DNA from 2 places in the Mesorhizobium sp. M4A.F.Ca.ET.020.02.1.1 genome. Region 2 is predicted to be linked to the other one. Evidence: predicted binding sites of a transcription regulator. Region 2 holds the regulator's gene; the other holds the start of a gene.
What was found. The regulator HrcA, encoded in region 2, represses chaperone genes, less so after heat shock. The targets are predictions, from matches to a motif close to GTTAGCACTCNCNNNNNGNGAGTGCTAAC.
Positions count from the first base shown of each region.

Region 1: a site for HrcA is predicted at 1,362-1,390, ahead of groES (co-chaperone GroES). Genes of this name have one in related genera too.

Region 1 is NZ_RZOI01000291.1:776-6,858, reverse strand. It holds gene EN742_RS18620 (hypothetical protein) at 1-361, opposite strand, end outside; gene EN742_RS18615 (class I SAM-dependent methyltransferase) at 425-1,219, shown strand; gene groES (co-chaperone GroES) at 1,452-1,748, shown strand; gene groL (chaperonin GroEL) at 1,818-3,485, shown strand; gene EN742_RS18600 (zincin-like metallopeptidase domain-containing protein) at 3,635-4,636, opposite strand; gene EN742_RS39445 (hypothetical protein) at 5,113-5,307, opposite strand; gene EN742_RS39440 (hypothetical protein) at 5,390-5,575, opposite strand; gene EN742_RS39435 (hypothetical protein) at 5,491-5,760, opposite strand.
Region 2 is NZ_RZOI01000913.1:1-2,050, reverse strand. It holds partial or broken gene rph (ribonuclease PH) at 1-594, opposite strand, end outside; gene hrcA (heat-inducible transcriptional repressor HrcA) at 737-1,819, shown strand.

The sequences.
Region 1 (6,083 bases), on a different contig from region 2:
TGTTCAGGCTGCTCTTCACGATGACGGGCCCTTGCCAACCGTCGCCCCTGCCGATCACGGCACCGCTAACGCGACGCTTGGAGATGTCGGTGGCGCCGATGTTGAGGCAGAAGGGAAAGGCGCGCGCGTATTCGACATATTCGGCCGGCGTCACGGTCGCGTCGACATGCAGTACCGCGATGTCGGCTTCCGGCCTGGCCGCCGTGCCGGCAAGGATCCGGACCGAATGGCCACGGCGCTTCAGCTCTTCCAGCAGGTCGAAGAGCATATACGGGCTATCACGGCGTAGCAGCAGCCCACGCCGGCTCTGAAACCGGTCGAACTCATGCGTGATGACCGCGATGCGTGCCATGCGCCCCATTGGCTTCTCGAGCGTCCTCGATTATTCGATCGAATACAATGCGCTAACCAACCCAGGGTTTGCATGACAGAGCACTGGAATGCAATTCGCAAACACTGGCAGTTGCTCGGCTCGCCGTTGCGGCCGCCGGCTCAGGTGGTCGAGGCCTATGAACGCGAGCTCGAGCTTGCGCAATCGCACGTCGTCATGCTCGGCGTGACACCGGAGCTCGCCGGACTTGGCGCCACAATGATTGCGGTCGACGAGTCCGCCGACATGATCGCCGGCATCTGGCCGGGCGACACCGATATGCGCAAGGCGGTGCGAGGCGACTGGTTCGACCTGCCGTTTCCCGGTGCGAGCATCGACGCGCTGATCGGCGATGGATGTCTCTCGGCGATCGGCGACGCCGAAGCAAGACGGGCGCTTTTTTTGGCGATCGCGAGCGTGCTCAAGGCCGACGGCCGCGCCGGCATAAGGCTTTACGCCTCTCCCGAAACCCCGGACGACCCGAAGGATGTCCGCGCCCTGGCGCTGGGCGGTGGCGTCTCGACCTTCCACGAGCTCAAATGGCGCGTGGCCATGACCGCAATCAGCGGCATGCCCGACCACATCATACCGGTGACGAGAATCTTCGAACAATTTGAGGCGATTTTCCCCGATCGCGTGGAGCTTTCGGCGCGCACCGGATGGGACCTGCCGGTCATCGGCACCATCGACGTCTACCGCAACTCTTCGGCTATCTACAGCTTCGCCCCGGCTGACGCGGTGATCGGCGAGGCGCATGCGTTCTTCGACAATGTCGGCGTCGTTCCGACCGGCACCTACGGGCTCGCCGAACGTTGCCCGCTACTGGTGCTGCGCTCGCCAAGGCGCTAAGGGGCAGCTATGAAATTCCTTCGCGATCCCATCAGCGAAAGACCGCGTTCCTGATGCGAATCCAGGCCGGGAAAAATTTCGCGCGGTTCGTTCCTTGCGCGCGCCTTGACTCTCGAAAGCCTCCGGCCTATCTCAGCGCCACGTTAGCACTCGCCTTGTGTGAGTGCTAACTCATATCCGGCCTCGCCGGATGGAGGAACAGTTCTCACCGTTCTCATCGAGGAAGACACTTATGGCAAAGTCCAAGTTCCGCCCGCTTCATGACCGCGTGGTCGTTCGCCGGGTCGAATCCGAATCCAAGACCGCCGGCGGGATCATCATCCCGGATACGGCGAAGGAGAAGCCGCAGGAGGGCGAGATCATCGCCGTCGGCTCCGGCGCTCGCGACGAAGCCGGCAAGCTCGTGCCGCTCGACGTCAAGGCCGGCGACCGCATCCTGTTCGGCAAGTGGTCCGGCACCGAAGTCAAGCTCAATGGCGAAGACCTTCTGATCATGAAGGAATCCGACATCATGGGCATCATCGGCTGAACATCGGCCTCACCGTCAACTGAATCTTGAATCTGCGGGTTCGCCCCGAACCCCTGCCAGGAGCTTACAATGGCTGCAAAAGACGTAAAATTCTCCCGTGATGCCCGCGAGCGCATGCTGCGCGGCGTCAACATCCTTGCCGACGCGGTGAAGGTGACGCTGGGCCCCAAGGGCCGCAACGTCGTCATCGACAAGTCGTTCGGCGCCCCGCGCATCACCAAGGACGGCGTCACCGTCGCCAAGGAGATCGAACTTGAGGACAAGTTCGAGAACATGGGCGCGCAGATGGTCCGCGAAGTCGCTTCGAAGACCAACGACATCGCCGGCGACGGCACCACGACCGCGACCGTTCTCGCCCAGGCGATCGTCCAGGAAGGCCACAAGGCGGTTGCCGCCGGCATGAACCCGATGGACCTGAAGCGCGGCATCGACCTCGCCGTGACCGAAGTCGTCGTCGCTCTCGGCAAGGCCGCCAAGAAGATCAAGACCTCCGAGGAGGTCGCTCAGGTCGGCACGATCTCGGCCAGTGGCGACGAGTCGGTCGGCGCCATGATCGCGGAAGCGATGCAGAAGGTCGGCAACGAAGGCGTCATCACCGTCGAGGAAGCCAAGACCGCCGAGACCGAGCTGGAAGTCGTCGAAGGCATGCAGTTCGACCGCGGCTACCTGTCGCCCTACTTCGTCACCAACGCCGACAAGATGGTCGCCGATCTGGAAGACGCCTACATTCTCCTCCACGAGAAGAAGCTCTCCAACCTGCAGGCCATGCTGCCGGTGCTCGAGGCTGTCGTGCAGACCTCGAAGCCGCTGCTCATCATCTCGGAAGACGTCGAAGGCGAGGCGCTGGCCACGCTGGTCGTCAACAAGCTGCGCGGTGGCCTGAAGATCGCCGCCGTCAAGGCTCCGGGCTTCGGTGACCGCCGCAAGGCCATGCTGGAAGACATCGCCATCCTCACCGGTGGCCAGGTCATCTCGGAAGATCTCGGCATCAAGCTCGAGAATGTCGGCCTCAACATGCTCGGCCGCGCCAAGAAGGTGTCGATCTCCAAGGAGAACACCACCATCGTCGACGGCGCCGGCAAGAAGGCCGAGATCCAGGGCCGCGTTGCCCAGATCAAGCAGCAGATCGAAGAGACCACTTCGGACTACGACAAGGAGAAGCTGCAGGAACGTCTGGCCAAGCTCGCCGGCGGCGTTGCGGTGATCCGCGTCGGCGGTGCGACGGAAGTCGAAGTCAAGGAAAAGAAGGACCGCGTCGATGACGCCCTCAACGCGACCCGCGCGGCCGTCGAAGAAGGCATCGTTGCTGGTGGTGGCGTCGCGCTGCTGCGCGCTTCGGCCAACATCAAGGCCACCGGCGTCAATGCCGACCAGGCCGCCGGCATCAACATCGTTCGTCGTGCGCTGCAGGCTCCGGCCCGCCAGATCGCGGCCAACGCCGGTGCGGAAGCATCGATCGTTGCCGGCAAGATCCTTGAGAACAAGGGCGCGACCTTCGGCTACAACGCCCAGACCGGCGAATATGGCGACATGATCGCCATGGGCATCGTCGATCCGGTCAAGGTTGTCCGCACCGCTCTCCAGGACGCGGCCTCGGTGGCCGGCCTGCTGGTCACCACCGAAGCCATGATCGCGGAGGCTCCGAAGAAGGAGTCGGCTGGCGGCGGCGGCATGCCTGGCGGCATGGGTGGCGGCGGCATGGGCGGCATGGGCGGCATGGGCGGTATGGATTTCTAATCCAGCTCTGGCAGCTTTCGCAACGAGGGGCGGCAGCAATGCCGCCCTTTTTTTGCGAACCTCGATCCGATAAACGATCGGCGCCAACGCCGGCCATGTTAGCGCAACCTCAAAAGAACTGTCGAGTTGGTTGCGCGGCTTTTGCGTCATCAGAGGCGCAAGGCGGCCGCGTGTGATGATTGCGCGCTTCCATAGGCGGTTTCGGCATGTGCCTCGCCTTCGACATCGGCATTGCGGCCAAGCAGGAAATCGGCGGCTTTCGAGGCATGGCTTGCGGCGCGGAAGATGGCGCGGTTGTCCTCGCGCAAAACCGTCAGCCATGAGCCGATGTAGTCGGCATGGCGCACGGTCGGCTCGATGCCGAGACTGCTGCAGATGAAGGCTGATGCGATTTCGGCGACCAGTTCCTCGCGCGCATAGGTGTTGGACCCGAAGGAGCCGGACAGGTCGCGCGCGAGTCGCGTCGGGTGGCCGGTCCAGTGGCCAAGCTCGTGAAAGCAGGTCCGGTAATAGTCGATCTGGTGGAAGAAAGCCGGCTGCGGCGGCACCTGTATGGTGTCGCTGCCGGGCATGTAGAAGGCGCGCTCGCCGCCGATGCGAAAATCAGCGCCGGTTGCATGAATGAGCGCCTCGGCCTGCGGGACCATCTCGCGCTCAGGCAGAGGCTCGCCGGCGGCATAAAGATGTTCGGGCAGATTATCGCACTGCGCGACATTGAAGACGGTAAAGCGCTTCAGGAAGGGCACCGCCTGCGGTTCGTCGCCATCGGTGTCGGCGCGTTGCTTTTCGTTCTTGGGAACAAAGCGGTCAGCGTGAACGATGGTGGTGCCGTGCTCACCCTTCCTGACATTGCCACCTAGGGAAAGCGCCTGCCGGAAGGTGAGCCAGTTCTGGCTGGGGAAACCGCGATCGATGACCCCGCCCCACAGGATCAGGATATTGATGCCGGAATATCGGCGCTGGGTGGCCGCATTCCGCGGCAGGCCGAGGCCTGTCCTTGTCCTGCCCCACGGCTTGACCCATGGCACGGTGCCGCGCTCCAGTTCGGCAATGATGCGGTCGGTGATTTCCTGATAAAGGCTGGCGCCGGTGCGCCCGCCACTCTCTGCGCCAGCCTGTCGGCTGCCGCAACGTTTGTTGTTTGCACGCATCGTGATGTCCTCCGCTCTTCAATCGCGCCCTCCCCGGAAGCGGGGTGGGCGGCGAAAGCGACCGGAAAGGCCCGACGTCGGAGGCGGACTGCATCCGCAGGACCGGAATGGAGTGGAGGACCCGAAGCGAAAGCGAAGGGTTGCGGGACGCCGCGGCGGGCCTAGAAGGGAGTGCTGCCCGCCCTGCGCCACCGGGGAAGGCCACGATAAAAACGACGCCGGCCGACAGGCCGGCGACCGTCAGCAGCCGAAGGCTGCCCCGCGCCAGGGGGCGAAGCCGCAGGGCCAAGACCGCCTGAGCCTGGCGAAGATAAGCGGGCTCGGTTCACGAGCACCCGGCCAGCGCCTTCAGGCGCGGGCGCTCAGGATTGTTGTTGGCGCCCACGGCAGCTGGATGACCGCAACAAGATGCCGAGGAGCAACAGCAAAGCCAGCTGCCACAAACGGCACGCTCCGGCAACAACAGCGTGGCCGATCTACAGATGCTGCCCCGCACGAGAGCCTGCACGCTTTGAGCGCGCATCGGCGAGCAAGCGTTGCAAGCTGGCCATGTCGACCAGGTGGGCGATCACTATATCGCCGACCACCAACGCGGGCGTACGGTCGATGTGCAGACCTTTCGCGAGTGCGCGGACGCGCGCAAGTTCATCTGCGATGGCCGGATCTTGCATTCCCGCTTGAGCTGCTCCACGTCAAGGCCCACACGCGCTGCGATCTTGAGAGTGATCCTTTCAATGATCCAACTGGGGGAAGTCATAAGGGCGCGGTGGAATTCGTCGAACTTTCCCTGTTTTCTCGAGGCGAGTGCGATTGGGAATCCGGTCCCAGGACCGGGAACCGTCTGATCACAAGCTTCAGATTGGGATCATTCTTGAAGGCTTTTTGGTAGTTGAGATCTGCCAGTCTGCAATGCGGACAGTTGTGGTAGTCATTGAATATGACCAGAACGGCATCGCCTTGCGGGTTGCCGGCGATTGGCGAAGGGGGTCGTTGTCGAATGCGCCGCTCCACTTTTGCCTGTCGATCGACCACGCCTGCCGGTGCAGGTTCGCGCTATATTGGCTCGCCAGCACGGCGAGGAGTAAAAGAAGAGCTGCGACAGTGATGGCAGTCGGCTTAGACATGAGTCTCCAATCCATGGACGGCGTGGCAGCAACGGCCCGCCTTTTGGTGTAAAATGCTTTTGATCGAGCCCCGCACTTGCCACAGGGCGCAGTCGCGAGGGCGCACAGCTATAGATGCCGGTGCGCTCTGGCGGTTTCTGGAAAGATGGCCTTGCGCCATCGGGCCCACCCCACCCAGCTGAGCGTCGTTCGCGCGGGCCGGGCAACCGCGACCGCCATTCACCACGCCGGGCGACTGACCGTCCGCCCGGCAGAGCGCTGAAGGGTCCCCGGACCTTCCGGGTTGCCGGCGATTTGGCGAAGCGGGGTCGTTGACGAGTGCG
Region 2 (2,050 bases):
GATACCGCCCTTGCCGGTCATGACGAAATTGGCGTCGGTGCCGGCCGAGGAATCCTCGAGATAGTCGAGGTCGAGGACCGGCTGGCCGTCATGGATGCCGCAGGAGATCGCCGCGACATGGTCCTTCAGCACCTTGGCGACGCTGGCCATCTGCCGCGCCTCCATCCAGCGCAGGCAGTCATGGAGCGCCACCCAGCCGCCGGTGATCGAGGCGGTACGGGTGCCGCCATCGGCCTGGATCACGTCGCAGTCGACAGTGATCTGCTGCTCGCCCAACGCCTGCAGGTCGACCACGGCGCGCAAGGAACGGCCGATCAGCCGCTGGATTTCCAGCGTGCGGCCGCCCTGCTTGCCGGTTGAAGCCTCGCGCCGCATGCGCTCGCCGGTCGAACGCGGCAGCATGCCGTACTCGGCCGTCACCCAGCCCTTGCCGGAATTGCGCATCCAGGCCGGCACTTTTTCCTCCAGGCTTGCCGTGCACAGAACATGCGTGTCGCCGAACTTCACGAGGCACGAACCCTCGGCGTGCTTGGAGACGCCGCGCTCGAAGGAGATGGCGCGCATTTCGTCGGCTTGGCGTTTGGAGGGGCGCATCGAGGCCTCTTTCTTCTTTCTTTTGGTTTTCAAGGATTCGTTGGCGGCTTGTAGACGCATGCGGCGCATGGCGCAAAGGAAAATGGACCGGGTTGCGCGGGCACGGCCTAAGTCTATATTTGAGCAGGAGGTTTTGGCTCGAATGACCAAGGCAGTCGATCCGGCATCGCAGTCGCCCGCGCTCCAGTCGCTTGATATGCGCTCGCGCGATATCTTCCGGCGCATCGTCGAATCCTATCTCAGGGATGGCGAGCCGGTCGGCTCGCGCAGCCTGTCGCGCATCCTGCCCTCTTCGCTGTCGCCGGCCACCATCCGCAACGTGATGAGCGATCTCGAGCATCTCGGCCTGATCTATGCCCCGCATATCTCGGCCGGCCGTTTGCCGACGCAGACCGGCCTGCGCTTCTTCGTCGACGCCTTTATGGAGCTTGGCGACCTCTCCGACGAGGAGCGCCGCATCATCGAAGCGCAGGTGCGCGCCTCCGGCTCGGGCGCCACGCTGGAGCATATGCTGACCGAGGCCAGCCAGATGCTGTCGGGCATGTCGCGCGGCGCCGGCCTGGTGCTCGCCGCCAAAAACGAGGTGGCGCTGAAGCACATCGAGTTCATCCAGCTGGAACCCACCAAGGCGCTGGCCGTGCTGGTGTCGCAGAACGGCGACGTCGAGAACCGCGTCGTCGACCTGCCCGCCGGCACCACCGTGTCGCAGCTGCACGAGGCCTCCAACTTCCTCAACGCCCATATCCGGGGCCGCACACTGGCCGAGGCGCGCGTCGAGATCGCCCGCATCAAGGACGAGACCAGGGCCGCCCTCGACACGCTGTCGCAGGACCTGGTCGAAAAGGGCCTGGCGGTCTGGGCTGGCGCCGAAAGCGGCCTGCCGGCACGGCTCATCGTGCGCGGCCGCGCCAACCTGCTCGAAAACGTCACCGCCCAGGCCGACATCGAATTGCTGCGCCATCTGTTCGAGGATCTGGAGACGCAGGACGGGCTGCTGCAACTGCTCGACCTCGCCGAGGAAGGGCCCGGCGTGCGCATCTTCATCGGCTCGGAAAACAAGCTGTTTTCGCTGTCCGGCTCGTCGCTGGTCGTGGCGCCCTATCGCGACAAGGACGCCCGTGTCGTCGGCGCACTCGGCGTCATCGGTCCGACGCGGCTTAACTATGCCCGCATCGTGCCGATGGTCGACTATACGGCGCAGCTCATTTCGCGCATGCTGCGTTAGGTGTGAGGCCGGCCTGCAAATGGCGATCTCCCGCGCTTCCGGTGCTCACGTACTTCAAGTACGCTCCGCTCCGGTTCTCGGAGACCACCATTTTCGACCCGGCCTGACCGGATCTCAGTACACCTAGGCAGTGGAGGAGAAGAAAAATGGCGCTGGAATCGCTCAAGGCCCAGATCAGCCTGCTGCTCGAGGAAATGGTCAACCAGCCCGAGGACCAGCACGAGATACGGG